DNA from 2 places in the Streptomyces sp. NPDC026522 genome. Region 2 is predicted to be linked to the other one. Evidence: riboswitches for the same ligand, from Rfam matches in the RefSeq annotation. Region 2 holds a riboswitch; the other holds the start of a gene.

Region 1 (7,056 bases), on a different contig from region 2:
GGCTCTGCCCGGACCCGCGCCTCAATCGCCGGCGGGGCTGAAAAGGAGCCCGGACCCGCGCCTCAATCGCCGGCGGGGGAAATCCAGCCTCGCCGGCGTTTGAGGCGCGGGGTGCGGGGCGGAGCCCCGCGAGGCCCGGGCGGAGCCCGGGGGCGCTTGCGCGGCGGCGCCGCAGCCGATCAGGCCCCGGCCCCGGGTACCGGGCAGGCCGCGTCCGCCCCGGCTACGGTCAGGGCGTCCGCCCGAGGCACGGCCAGGCCCCGGCCCGGGTACGGCGAACGACCTGTCGGGTCCCGCCCGGGGCATGGGTACGGCGCCCGACCCGTCGGGTCCCGACCGAGGCATGGGTACGGCGCCCGACCCGTCGGGTCCCGCCCGAGGAGCGGGCAGGACCCGCCCCCGTCCCGGCGGCGTCAGGCCTCGCGGAGGGCCGAGAGCTGGGCCGTGAACCAGGCCGTCGGGGGCAGCGCCGTGGCCGCCGCGGACAGGCGCTTCGTGCGCTCCGCCCGCTCCGCCTCCGGCATCGCCAGCGCCGCGTGCAACGCCGCCGCCGTCTCCGACACGTCGTACGGATTCACCGTCAGCGCGTCCGAGCGGAGCTCCTCGTACGCCCCCGCCCCCGTCGACAGCACCAGCGCGCACCCCGCCTCCGACACCACCGGGATCTCCTTCGCCACCAGGTTCATCCCGTCCCGCACCGGGTTCACCAGCGCCACGTCCGCCATCCGGTACGCCGCCAGCGACCGCGCGAAGTCGTCCTCCACCGACACCAGCACCGGCTGCCACTCCGCCGTCGCGAACTCCGCGTTGATCTCCGCCGCCAGCTCCCGCACCGCCGCCGTGTACTCCCGGTACACCGCCAGGTCCTGCCGCGAGGGGTACGCCGACGCCATGTGCACCACCCGTTCGCGCCACTCCGGGTGCGCCGTCAGCAGCTCCCGGTACGCCAGCAGGCCGCGCAGGATGTTCTTGGACAGCTCCGTCCGGTCCACCCGGACGATCGTCTTGCGGTCCCCGACCTCCGCCCGCAGCCCGGCCAGCTTGTCGTCGACCTCCGGCCGGTGCGCCAGCGCCCGCAGGTCGTCCCCGTCCACGCCCAGCGGGAACGCCCGCACCTCCGTCGTGCGCCGCGGCCACACCGACTCCCGCCGGTGCTCCACGCGGCCCTCCCGGACCTCCTCCGCGCTGCCCTCAGCCCCGTCGAACGGCATCGCCGCCAGGAACGCCCGCGCCCATTTGGCGGTGTGGAAGCCCAGCAGGTCCGCCCCGAGCATCCCCCAGGTCAGCTCCTCCAGCACGTACCGCGGCAGCATCCGCAGGACGTCGGGCGAGGCCCACGGGGTGTGCGTGAAGTGCGCGATCCGCAGGTCGGGCCGCAGCACGCGCAGCATGCCCGGCACCAGCGCCAGCTGGTAGTCCTGGACGAGCACCGCCGCGCCCTCGCCGGCCTCCGCCGCCAGCGCGTCCGCGAAGGCCCGGTTGTACAGGACGTACGCGTCCCAGCGCCGCCGGAACTCCGCGTCGAAGACCGGCTCGCGCGGGATGTCGTACAGGTGGTGGTGGGTGAACCAGAGCACCGAGTTCGCGATGCCGTTGTACGCGGCGTCGTACACCGCGGGATCGATGTCCAGCATCCGGACGCCGGGCTCGGAGACCCCCCGCCGCACCGCTTCCCGGTCGCCCTCCGACAGCGCCGCGCAGATCCACACCGCGTCCGGCTGCTCCGCGAGCGCCGCGGAGAGTCCGGAGACGAGACCGCCCCCGCCGCGCCGGGCGCTGAGGGTGCCGTCGGGGGCGTGGGCGTACGAAAGGGGGCCGCGGTTCGCGGCGACGAGTACCTGGGAAGCCATGCCGCGAACCTAACCCCGCCGCACGCGCCTCAAACCCGCCGCGGCCGCACGCCACGCCGCATCAGGCCACGCCGCATCAGGCCACGCGGCGGACCGCGTACTCCTCGATCTCCAGCATCGGCGGCCGCTCCTCGGTGTCCACGGCGTGCGTGCGCGCCACGAAGCCGTCCGGGCCCCGCTCGAACTGGGTCAGGGCGGGGCGTACGGGGGGGTACCCCCAGCGGTAGCCGGGGGAGTGCCCGCGCGAGAGCCGCAGCTGCGCCGTGCGGTAGATCGCCGCGGCCATCCGGCCGAGTGCCTGCCCGTCCTGGTGGCGGTGCAGCCGTACGCCGACGTCCACCTGGGCCAGTGCGTCCAGCCCCACCGTGTGCAGCGCGTCGACCAGCAGGCCCAGCTCCACGCCGTAGCCGACGGGGAAGGGGAGACGTTCCAGCAGGGAGCGCCGTACGGCGTACTCGCCGCCCAGCGGCTGGACGAAGCCGGCCAGCTGCGGCCAGTGCAGGTTCAGCAGGGGCCGGGCCACCAGCTCGGTGACGCGGCCGCCCTGTCCCGGCGCGTCGCCGAGCGGGCGGTCGTACATCGCCTTGACGAACTGCACGTCGGGTTCGGTCAGCAGCGGGCCGACGATGCCGGAGACGAAGGCGGAGGAGAAGTCCCGCAGGTCGGCGTCCACGAAGCAGACGATGTCCCCGGTGGTGGCGAGCAGCGAGCGCCACAGCACCTCGCCCTTGCCGGGCACCGCCGGGAGCCGCGGCAGCACGGCGTCGCGGTGCACCACCCGCGCCCCGGCCTTCGCGGCCACCTCGGCGGTACGGTCGCTCGACCCGGAGTCGACCACCACCAGCTCGTCCACCAAGGGGTACGGCAGTCCCTCGATCAGGTCGCGGCGGATCACCTCGACTATGGCGCCGACCGTGGCCTCCTCGTCGAGCGCGGGCAGCACCACGCTGACCGTGGCGCCCGACGCGCGCTTGCGGTCGAGCAGCCGGTCGAGCGGCCGGTCGGCGGCGGACCAGGAACGGTCGGCCAGCCAGCGCTCCACCTCTTCCAGCACCCTCGGCACTCCCTGCATCGTCAGTTGTTTGGACCCATTTGTGATCCATCTCGCGGTTCGGACGGCTGTCTCAACCGCCCGCCCCTTCGGTTACAGTCTTGAACAACGCGGAGGACCACGGCATGCCGGGGTCCTCGCGCACAAATGCCCGGGAGCGCCATGGAGCGCGCGGCCCGGTGCCATACCGCTCATCCAGAGGGGCAGAGGGACACGGCCCGTTGAAGCCCCGGCAACCCTCCAGTCGGTTCTCGCGATGCGTTTTCACGCACCCCCGCGAGGTCCCCGGCTAGGGAAGGTGCCAATTCCGTCTCATGGCGAAGTGCGCCATGGGGAAGATGAGGAGAAAGGGCCTCGCCATCATGGCTGCACAGACTGTCGCCACCTCTGTTGATCTCGGACCTGCCACCGGCCTTTCCTGTCGCGAGTGCGGTACCCGCTTCGAGCTCGGGCCCATCTTCGCGTGCGCCGAATGCTTCGGACCTCTGGAAGTCGCCTACGACCTGCCGACCGGCGACCCCGAGGCCCTGCGCGCCGCGATCGAGGCCGGCCCGGACAACATCTGGCGCTACGCCCCGCTGCTGCCCGTCCCCGCGGACGTGGCCTCCAAGCCGAGCCTCAACCCCGGCTTCACCAAGCTGGTGGACGCGGCCAACCTGGCCAAGGAGCTCGGCGTCACCGGCAAGCTCTACGTCAAGGACGACTCCGGCAACCCGACGCACTCCTTCAAGGACCGCGTCGTGGCGATCGCCGTCGAGGCCGCCCGCGCGTTCGGCTACACCACCCTCTCCTGCTCCTCCACCGGCAACCTGGCCGGCGCCGTCGGCGCGGCGGCCGCCCGGGCCGGCTTCCGCTCCTGCGTGTTCATCCCGCACGACCTGGAGCAGGGCAAGGTCGTCATGGCCGGTGTCTACGGCGGCGACCTCGTCGGCATCGAGGGCAACTACGACGACGTCAACCGCTTCTGCTCCGAGCTCATCGGCGACCCGCTGGGCGAGGGCTGGGGCTTCGTCAACGTCAACCTGCGCCCGTACTACGGCGAGGGTTCCAAGACGCTGGCGTACGAGATCTGCGAGCAGCTCGGCTGGCAGCTGCCCGACCAGATCGTGATCCCCATCGCGTCCGGCTCGCAGCTGACGAAGATCGACAAGGGGCTCCAGGAGCTGATCAAGCTCGGACTGGTCGAGGACAAGCCGTACAAGATCTTCGGCGCGCAGGCCGAGGGCTGCTCGCCCGTGTCTACCGCCTTCAAGGCGGGACACGAGGTGGTGCGCCCGCAGAAGCCGAACACCATCGCCAAGTCCCTGGCGATCGGCAACCCGGCGGACGGCCCGTACGTCCTGGACATCGCCCGCCGCACCGGCGGTTACGTCGAGGACGTCAACGACGAGCAGGTGGTCGAGGCCATCAAGATCCTCGCGCGGGCCGAGGGCATCTTCGCCGAGACCGCGGGCGGCGTGACCGTCGGCGTGACGAAGAAGCTCATCGAGAACGGGCAGCTCGACCCCTCGCTGACCACGGTCGTCCTCAACACCGGCGACGGCCTCAAGACCCTGGAAGCGGTGGCCTCGGACAGCGGCCAGACCGCCACCATCCGCCCCAGCCTGGACGCGTTCCGCGCCGCCGGCCTGGCCTGAGGCCCGACCCACCCCCCTGTTCCCGGAAAGGCAGTAGCGCCATGAGCGTCAACGTCCGCATCCCCACCATCCTGCGCACCTACACCGGTGGCAAGGCCGAGGTCCCCGCCGAGGGCGCGACCCTCTCCGAGGTCATCGAGTCCCTGGAGAAGAACCACCCGGGCATCGCGGCCCGCGTCCTGGACGACCAGGGCAAGCTGCGCCGGTTCGTGAACGTCTACGTCAACGACGACGACGTGCGCTTCGAGGGCGGCCTGCAGACGGCGACGCCGGACGGCGCGGGGGTCTCGATCATCCCCGCCGTGGCCGGCGGCTGCTGACGCCCGGCTGCTGATGGCCGCCTTCCCGGCGCCCGTCCTCCGACGCCCGCCTTCCGGGCGGAGTCACACCTGAATTGCCCCCTCCGGTAAAAGCGGAGGGGGCAATTCTGGTTGGTTGGGCGCGGTAGAGTTTGGGAAGTCCCCTCCGTTGTTCTTGCCCGCCGCATATGAGCGGGCCGCCGGATGGTTGACATTGAGTCAACATGCGAGCCTGGTATGGGCCTTTGATGCCGGATGTCGGGCCCGAGTTGCCCGGGAATATGCCTAAATTTCACGTGATTTCCAGATTCCTTCTTGTCCGGAATTCTCGTCGGATTGACCTGTTGCAGACAGCACCGGTGCGGATACATTCAGCCGCGGTCGAGGCGTTCCGGCGCAAGTTCTGACCCGGGTCCGCGAAGTGCGGTCCTGCGCAAGGGCCAGTAATAGGGGAGTTAGGCATGGCTCAGGGCACCGTCAAGTGGTTCAACGCGGAGAAGGGCTACGGCTTCATCGCGGTCGACGGTGGTGCGGATGTGTTCGTCCACTACAGCGCCATCCAGATGGACGGGTACCGCACCCTTGAAGAGGGTCAGCGGGTCGAGTTCGAGATCTCGCAGGGCCAGAAGGGTCCTCAGGCGGACATGGTCAAGCTCGCACTCGGCTGACCCGGCGCGATCGACCACCGACGCAACAGGTCTTAAGGACCGCACACGCACGTGGGGCCCACATCCCGGACACGGGATGTGGGCCCCACGTGCGTCCCGGCCGGGGACTTCGCCCGGTGTTGCCCGAAGCCGCTTGCACTCGACGGGGTCGAGTGCTAATCATTGGCGTTAGCACTCTCCAGGTGAGAGTGCTACTGAAACGAGGACCGGGTCGGTGAGGCCCGAGGGTCCGGCGGGAAGGAACCGCCGGGCTCGCAGGCCGTCCGTCGCGGGCGCGGGCGCGGTCCAGGAGCAATCCACCCCAGTCCTGGAGGACCACTTCAGATGGCCAAGATCATTTCGTTCAACGAGGAGGCCCGGCGCGGTCTCGAGCGTGGCATGAACCAGCTCGCCGACGCCGTCAAGGTCACCCTTGGCCCCAAGGGTCGCAACGTCGTCCTTGAGAAGAAGTGGGGCGCCCCCACGATCACCAACGACGGTGTTTCCATCGCCAAGGAGATCGAGCTCGAGGACCCGTACGAGAAGATCGGCGCCGAGCTGGTCAAGGAAGTCGCCAAGAAGACGGACGACGTCGCGGGCGACGGTACGACCACCGCCACCGTGCTGGCCCAGGCACTGGTCCGCGAGGGCCTGCGCAACGTGGCCGCCGGCGCCAACCCGATGGCCCTCAAGCGTGGTATCGAGAAGGCCGTCGAGGCCGTCTCCGCCGCCCTGCTCGCGCAGGCCAAGGATGTCGAGACCAAGGAGCAGATCGCTTCGACGGCCTCCATCTCCGCCGCCGACACCCAGATCGGCGAGCTCATCGCCGAGGCCATGGACAAGGTCGGCAAGGAAGGCGTCATCACCGTCGAGGAGTCCCAGACCTTCGGTCTGGAGCTGGAACTCACCGAGGGCATGCGCTTCGACAAGGGCTACATCTCGGCGTACTTCGCCACCGACATGGAGCGTATGGAGGCGTCGCTCGACGACCCGTACATCCTGATCGTCAACTCCAAGATCGGCTCGGTCAAGGACCTGCTGCCGCTCCTGGAGAAGGTCATGCAGTCCGGCAAGCCGCTGCTGATCATCGCCGAGGACGTCGAGGGCGAGGCCCTGTCGACCCTGGTCGTCAACAAGATCCGCGGCACCTTCAAGTCCGTCGCCGTCAAGGCCCCGGGCTTCGGCGACCGCCGCAAGGCCATGCTCGGTGACATCGCCATCCTCACGGGCGGCACCGTCATCTCCGAGGAGGTCGGCCTCAAGCTGGAGAACGCCGGTCTCGACCTGCTCGGCCGCGCCCGCAAGGTCGTCATCACCAAGGACGAGACGACCATCGTCGACGGCTCCGGTGACAGCGACCAGGTCCAGGGCCGCGTCAACCAGATCCGCGCCGAAATCGAGAACTCCGACTCGGACTACGACCGCGAGAAGCTCCAGGAGCGCCTCGCGAAGCTGGCCGGCGGCGTGGCCGTCATCAAGGCCGGTGCCGCGACCGAGGTCGAGCTCAAGGAGCGCAAGCACCGCATCGAGGACGCCGTTCGCAACGCGAAGGCGGCCGTCGAAGAGGGCATC
Region 2 (7,056 bases):
CCACCGCTACGCGTGCGCGGCACCCACTCGCCCGGGCCGAGTACCGGCCCCCGGCATGACCACCGGCTGAGGTCGCGTGCCTCGCCCAGGGCGGCCACTGCCTGCGTGTGCGGCCGCCCGGCACGAGGCCGCCCTCGAACCACCGCCCCGCCGACGCCGGGGAAGCACCCTGGCGCTGAGCCGCGCGAGGGCCGCGTCAAGAGACGGGCACGCAGCGGCCTTCCTCCGTGCGGTACTGCCACTTCGCGCCGTCCGCGACCAGCTCCCGCACCGCGCGGACGAAGCGCTCCACGTGCTCGTCCGGGGTGCCCGCGCCGAAGCTGACGCGGATCGCGTTCAGCGACCGCTCCCCCGGCGCCGCCTCCGGCGCCCCGCATTCGCCCTGGGCCTGCGGTTCGCTGCCCAGCAGCGTCCGCACCAGCGGGTGGGCGCAGAACAGGCCGTCGCGGACGCCGATGCCGTACTCGGCCGACAGCGCGGCGGCGAAGTGGGAGCTGTTCCAGCCCTCCACCACGAACGAGATCACGCCGACCCGCGGGGCCTCGTCCCCGAACAGGGAGAGGACCCGGACCTCGGGGACCGCCGCCAGGCCCTCGCGGACCTGCGCGATCAGCTGCCGTTCCCGGGCAACCAGGCCCTCGAAGCCCGCCTCCGTCAGCGCCCGGCAGGCGGAGGCGATGGAGTAGACGCCGATGACGTTCGGGGAGCCGGCCTCGTGCCGGGCGGCCGTGGTGTGCCACTCGACGTCCACGCCCCCGTCCGCGCGCCGGGCCACCTTCCGCGACGCGCCGCCGCCGGCCAGGTACGGCTGCGCCTCCTGGAGCCAGTCGGCCCGCCCCGCCAGTACGCCGGAGCCGAACGGCGCGTACAGCTTGTGCCCGGAGAAGGCGACCCAGTCCACGTCCAGCTCCCGCACCGAGACGGGGTGGTGCGGCGCCAGCTGGGCGGCGTCCAGCACGATCCGCGCGCCGTGGGCGTGCGCCGCGGCGGTGAGTTCCTTCACCGGCCACAGCTCGCCGGTGACGTTGGACGCGCCGGTGACGCACACCAGCGCCGGGCCGTACGGATCCCGCCCGGCCAGCGCCCGCTCCAGGGTGGCGACGGCCTCGTCCGGGGTGCGCGGCGCGTTGAGGTACGTGACCTGCGCGTCGCCCCACGGCAGCAGCGACGCGTGGTGCTCGGTCTCGAAGACGAAGACCTGGCAGCCGGCGGGGAGCACGGCCGCGAGCAGGTTGAGCGAGTCGGTCGTGGACCGGGTGAAGACCACCTGATCGGCGGGCCGGCAGTCCAGGAACTCCGCGACCGTGGCCCGGCTCTGCTCGAACAGGTCGGTCGACAACTGCGAGAGGTATCCGGCGCCGCGGTGCACGCTGCCGTAGTACGGGGCGTACGCGGCCACGTCGTCCCAGACCCGCTGGAGCGCCGGCGCGCTGGCCGCGTAGTCGAGGGCCGCGTACGTGACCTCGCCGCCGGTGACGAGCGGGACGGTGACGTCCCGGCCCAGCACGGGCAGCGGCTCGGCACACCCGGTGCGGTCGGCGGTGGCGGTGGCGGTGACGTTCAGGGATGCGGACATGGCGGTATCTCCCGGCAGGCAGGACGGAATGGCTTCGGTGTCTGCCCGTACGCGGGTACGGCTCGGCGGCCGTCCGGGGCACGGGGGTGTCTCGGGGTTCCGGGTACGCGGAAGCGACCCTGTTTCCGAGGGGTGAAGAAGGGGCGCAGACGCCCTATCGCATTCGCTTGCTCACGGAAAAAGCTCCTCGAGGACCAGGATCCCTGGTGTCGAGGGATCCGCGCTTGCCGTAGACCTCACTGCCTACGGCCTGGTCATCACCCGGGGCACCCCGCCACGGAAGGAGGGTTGCCGGACAGCGAGCCGGGGCCAAAGCGCTGTCACTCGTGACCTGGTCAGCATCCTGCCACAAGATCCCGCACGCGCAAGACCCCGGTCCGCATGCTGGACCGGGGTCACCTCTTTCACGCCGTTCTCACACGGCCCGGCCGGCGCCTGCGCACACCGCCCGGCCAGGGCCTACGCGTTGCTCGCCGCCACCCAGCGCTCCAGCGCCGCCCGGGCCGCGCCCGAGTCGATGGCCTCGGCCGCCCGGGCGATGCCCGCCGCGAGCTGCTCCTCCAGGGAGCCCGTGCCCGGGTCCAGCGCCACGAGCGCGGCCGCCGAGTTCAGCAGCACCGCGTCCCGCACCGGACCGGTCTCGCCGGCCAGCAGCCGGCGCGCCACGTCGGCGTTGTACGAGGCGTCCTCGCCCCGCAGCGCCGACACGTCCACCAGGTCGATGCCGACGTCGCGCGGGTCGAAGGACAGCTCCGTCACCGCGCCGTCGCGCACCCACCACACCCGGGACGTGGCCGTCGTCGTCAGCTCGTCGAGGCCGTCGTCGCCGCGGAAGACCAGGGCGGAGGAGCCGCGTTCGGCGAGCACGCCCGCCACGATGGGGGCCACCCGGGCGTCGGCCACCCCGGTCGCCTGCGCCCGGACCCGCGCCGGATTGGTGAGCGGGCCCAGGAAGTTGAAGGTGGTCCGGATGCCCAGCTCCTTACGGGCCGCGGCGACGTGCCGCAGCGCGGGGTGGAACTTCACCGCGAAGCAGAAGGTGACGCCGGCCTGCTCGGCGACCTCCACCACCCGCGCCGGGGTGAGGTCGAGGTTGACGCCGAGCTTCTCCAGGACGTCGGAGGCCCCGCTGGCGGAGGAGGCGGCCCGGTTGCCGTGCTTGACGACCTTGGCGCCCGTTCCGGCCACGACGATCGCGGACATCGTGGAGATGTTCACCGTTTTGGCCCCGTCGCCGCCGGTGCCGACGATGTCCACCGTCCGGCCCGGCACCTCGATCAGGTTGGCGTGTTCGTACATGGCCCGCACCAGGCCGTTGATCTCCGCGACGGTCTCGCCCTTGGCCCGCAGCGCGACCGCGAAGCCGGCGATCTGGGCGTCGGTGGCTTCCCCGCGCATGATCCGGTCCATGGCCCAGGCCGTGTCGTCGCTGCTCAGGTCCCGGCCGGTCAGCAGGGCGTCGAGGACGCCCGGCCACCCGCGGGCCGCCACGCTGTCGCCGCCTGCCGGGGTCGCAACGTTCATGGTCCGCTCCTGCGCTAGTGGGCCGCCCCGTACTCGCCGCCCACGTCGAATGGGAAGGCCCTCAGCCTATCCAGCCGGGGCGGACGGCAAAGAGCCCCGTCCAGACCCTGGACGGGGCTCTCGCCGTGGCGACACCAGGATTGACCGGAATCAATCCCTCAAGCGGTCATGCGGGATCAGTGGTGGCCGTGGCCGCTCTGGATCTCCTTGTACTCCTCCACCGTGGGCTTCGGAATCTGGTTGTTCTCCGCGTAGAAGCCCTTGCTCAGCTTCGCGCGGAGCTTCTCCGTGGCCTTGGGCTTGCGCTCCACGCCGTTCTCGTCGACCGTCGGGCCGAGTTCGATCGGCTGGTACTGCTCGTGCGAGGTGAGCGTGTGCAGCTTGGCCTGCGGCAGCGGCTCGTGGATCTCGACGAACTCACCGTGCGGCAGCCGCTTGATGATGCCGGTCTCGCGACCGTGCAGCACCTTGTCGTGGTCCCGGCGCTGGAGGCCGAGGCAGATCCGCTTGGTGACGATGAAGGCGAGGACCGGGACGACGAAGAAGCCGATCCGGACGAACCACGTGATGTTGTTGATCGAGAGGTGGAAGTACTGCGCGAACATGTCGTTTCCACCGCCGATCAGCAGGACGATGTACTCCGCGATCCAGGCGACACCGAAGGCCGTACGGGTCGGGACGTTGCGCGGGCGGTCCAGCAGGTGGTGCTCACGCTTGTCGCCGGTGACCCAGGACTCGATGAACGGCCAGACGGCGATCGCGCCCAGCACCAGCGGGAAGAGCAGCAGCGGGATGAACACGCCCAGCACGAGGGTGTGGCCCCACAGGTTGATCTCCCAGCCCGGCATGGCACGGATCAGGCCTTCCGGCATACCCATGTACCAGTCGGGCTGCGCGCCGGTGGACACGTGGTCCGGGCGGTACGGGCCGAGCGCCCAGATGGGGTTGATCGAGGCGAGCGCCGCGATGGCCGCGATGACACCGAAGACCAGGAAGAAGAAGCCTCCGGCCTTGGCCATGTAGACCGGCAGCAGCGGCATGCCGACGACGTTGTTGTTCGTCTTGCCGGGACCCGCGTACTGGGTGTGCTTGTGGTAGAAGACCAGGATCAGGTGGGCCACCAGCAGGCCCATCATGATGCCGGGCAGCAGCAGGATGTGGATCGAGTAGAAGCGTGCGACGAAGTCGCCGCCGGGGAACTCGCCGCCGAAGAGGAAGAACGACAGGTACGTGCCGACGATCGGCACGGACAGGATCGCGCCCTCCATGAAGCGGACACCGGTGCCCGAGAGCAGGTCGTCCGGCAGGGAGTAACCGGTGAAGCCGGTGAACATGCCGAGGACCAGCAGCAGGAAGCCGAAGATCCAGTTGACCTCGCGCGGCTTGCGGAACGCGCCGGTGAAGAAGACGCGCATCATGTGCACGACCATGGCCGCGACGAAGATGAGCGCCGACCAGTGGTGGATCTGCCGGATGAGCAGACCGCCGCGGACGTCGAAGCTGATGTCCAGCGTCGAGGCGAAGGCCTCGGACATCTGGACGCCCTGCATCGGCACGTACGGGCCGTGGTAGACGACCTCGTTCATGCTCGGGTGGAAGAACAGCGTCAGGTACACACCCGTGAGGATGATGATGATGAAGCTGTAGAGGCAGATCTCACCGAGCATGAAGGACCAGTGGTCCGGGAAGATCTTGCGCATGTTCGACTTGGCCAGGCTGTAGATGCCCAGGCGGCCGTCGGCCCAGTCCGCTACCCGCTCGCCGGCGGGCGCTTTGCGCTGACTGTCGGTGGTGGTGGCAGTGCTCATCCGCGCTCCCAGAATGCAGGACCGACGGGCTCTTCGAAGTCGCCGTGCGCTTCGAGGAAGCCTTCGTCATTGACGCCGATCCGCAGCTGCGGAAGCGCGTGACCAGCGGGGCCGAAGATGACTCGGGCGCCGTCGGAGAGGTCGAAGGTGGACTGGTGGCACGGGCAGAGCACGTGGTGGGTCTGCTGCTCGTACAGGCTGATCGGGCAGCCGACGTGGGTGCAGATCTTGGAGAAGGCCACGATGCCGTCGTGGGACCACTCCAGCTCCCGCTTGTCCTTGATGTCCTGCGGCTGGAGCCGGACGATCATCAGGGCGGCCTTGGCGATCTGGTTCTGGAAGTCGTGCTGGGTCTCCTCCAGGCCTTCCGGCATGGCGAAGGTCAGCGAACCGACGACCACGTCCTCGGGACGCAGCGGCTCCATCGTGTTCTGGTTGATGAGCAGCTTGCCCTTGGCCCACAGGGTCTTGCGCAGCTTCTCCTCGGGCAGCGGGCCCAGGTCGCGCATGATCACCACGGCGGACAGCGGCAGCATGGCCAGCGCGCCCAGCATGGTGTTGCGGATCAGCGGACGGCGGCCGATGGCCGACTCGCTCGCGCCGTCGGCGAAGTCCTGCAGGACCTTGGCCTTGACCTCCGGCGGCGCCGCGATGGCGTGGCGCTCGTCGGCGACCTCCACGTCGGACATCAGGGTGCGGGCCCAGTGGACCGCGCCCGCGCCGATGCAGAAGAGGGCCGTGCCCAGGGTCAGACCGAGGGCGAAGTTCAGGCCGCTCACCCTCCCGATCGGGAAGATGTACACGAACTTGTCGACGGGGATCGTCACGTACGCGGCGATGAAGCCGATCGTGGCGAGCATCGACAGCGTGAACAGCATCGCCACCGTGCGCTCGGACCGCCTGGCGGCCCGCTCGTCGATGTCCTGGATGCGCGGCTTGTGGACCGGCAGGCCCGGGTCGGCGAACGGGTCGTCCGCGACTGCTACGCCACCGTGGTGCGCGTCGCCCTGCTCGCTCGGCAGGTGCTTCTCTTCGGGAATGTCTTGGCTACTCATGACTTCTTGGCCTTAGCGGTGTGGGCCGCGACCCAGACGGCGACAGCGATCAGCGCACCCAGAGCGAAGATCCAGCCGAACAGACCCTCGGAGACGGGGCCGAGGCCACCGAGCTTCAGGCCGCCAGGGCTGACCGACTTGTCGCCGTTCACGTTCTGGAGGTACGCGATGATGTCCTTCTTCTGCTTCTCCGGCATCGTGCTGTCGGGGAAGGAGGGCATGTTCTGCGGGCCGGTGAGCATGGCCTCGTAGATGTGCTTCGGCGAGACGTCCGCAAGGTTGGGGGCGTACTTGCCGTGCGTCAGGGCGCCGCCCTCGCCGGTGAAGTTGTGGCACTGCGCGCAGTTGTTGCGGAACAGTTCGCCACCCTTGGCGATGTCGGCACCCGCCGGGTCCACCTGCTTCTGGGTGGGCACGGCCGGGCCGGCTCCCAGCGAGGCGACGTACGCGGCGAGCTGGTCGATCTGGGCCTGCGTGTAGATCACGGGCTTGGCCGGGATCTGCGCGCCGGGCTGCTGGGCGGGCATGCGGCCCGTACCCACCTGGAAGTCGACGGCCGCGGAGCCGACGCCGACCAGGCTGGGGCCGTCAGAGGAACCCTGACCGCCGGTTCCGTGGCAGCTTGCGCAGCCGACGGCGTAGAGCTTCTTGCCCTCCTCGATGGCGAGGGACTGGGCGGTGTCATCGGCCTGCGCCTTGCCCGCGGGGGCGAAGGCGGCGTAAAGCCCCCCAGTGGCCGCCAGCGCGAGGAGTAGAACGACGACCGCCGCCAGCGGATGGCGTCGTCGTGCGGAGAGCTTTTTCACGGATTACCCCGGTGTCAGGATCTTCTGCGTCGGTGATTCTGGATGGATTGCCGGGCGTGCCCGGCGACGTGTTCGCTACTTGATCAGGTAGATCGTCGCGAAGAGGCCGATCCAGACGACATCGACGAAGTGCCAGTAGTAGGACACGACGATGGCCGACGTGGCCTGTTCGTGGGTGAACCTCTTGGCCGCGTACGTCCGGCCGAGGACCAGCAGGAAGGCGATGAGACCGCCCGTCACGTGCAGACCGTGGAAGCCGGTGGTCAGGTAGAACACCGACCCGTACG

What was found. A riboswitch is a leader RNA that binds a small molecule or an ion and turns the genes downstream of it on or off. The one in region 2 is predicted to bind S-adenosylmethionine.
Region 1: it holds a riboswitch for S-adenosylmethionine, as region 2 does, so the genes downstream of both, thrC (threonine synthase) here and ACZ4M3_RS14830 (aminotransferase class V-fold PLP-dependent enzyme) in region 2, are expected to answer to the same signal.

The regions. Positions count from the first base shown of each region.
Region 1 is NZ_JBVHQF010000012.1:101,474-108,529, forward strand. It holds gene ACZ4M3_RS28120 (alpha,alpha-trehalose-phosphate synthase (UDP-forming)) at 414-1,850, opposite strand; gene ACZ4M3_RS28125 (glucosyl-3-phosphoglycerate synthase) at 1,927-2,904, opposite strand; SAM riboswitch class I at 3,090-3,246, shown strand; gene thrC (threonine synthase) at 3,264-4,538, shown strand; gene ACZ4M3_RS28135 (ubiquitin-like small modifier protein 1) at 4,580-4,858, shown strand; gene ACZ4M3_RS28140 (cold-shock protein) at 5,299-5,505, shown strand; gene groL (chaperonin GroEL) at 5,830-7,056, shown strand, end outside.
Region 2 is NZ_JBVHQF010000005.1:165,578-172,633, reverse strand. It holds gene ACZ4M3_RS14830 (aminotransferase class V-fold PLP-dependent enzyme) at 197-1,576, opposite strand; SAM riboswitch class IV at 1,792-1,908, opposite strand; gene trpD (anthranilate phosphoribosyltransferase) at 2,036-3,100, opposite strand; gene qcrB (cytochrome bc1 complex cytochrome b subunit) at 3,277-4,908, opposite strand; gene qcrA (cytochrome bc1 complex Rieske iron-sulfur subunit) at 4,905-5,963, opposite strand; gene qcrC (cytochrome bc1 complex diheme cytochrome c subunit) at 5,960-6,769, opposite strand; gene ctaE (aa3-type cytochrome oxidase subunit III) at 6,845-7,056, opposite strand, start outside.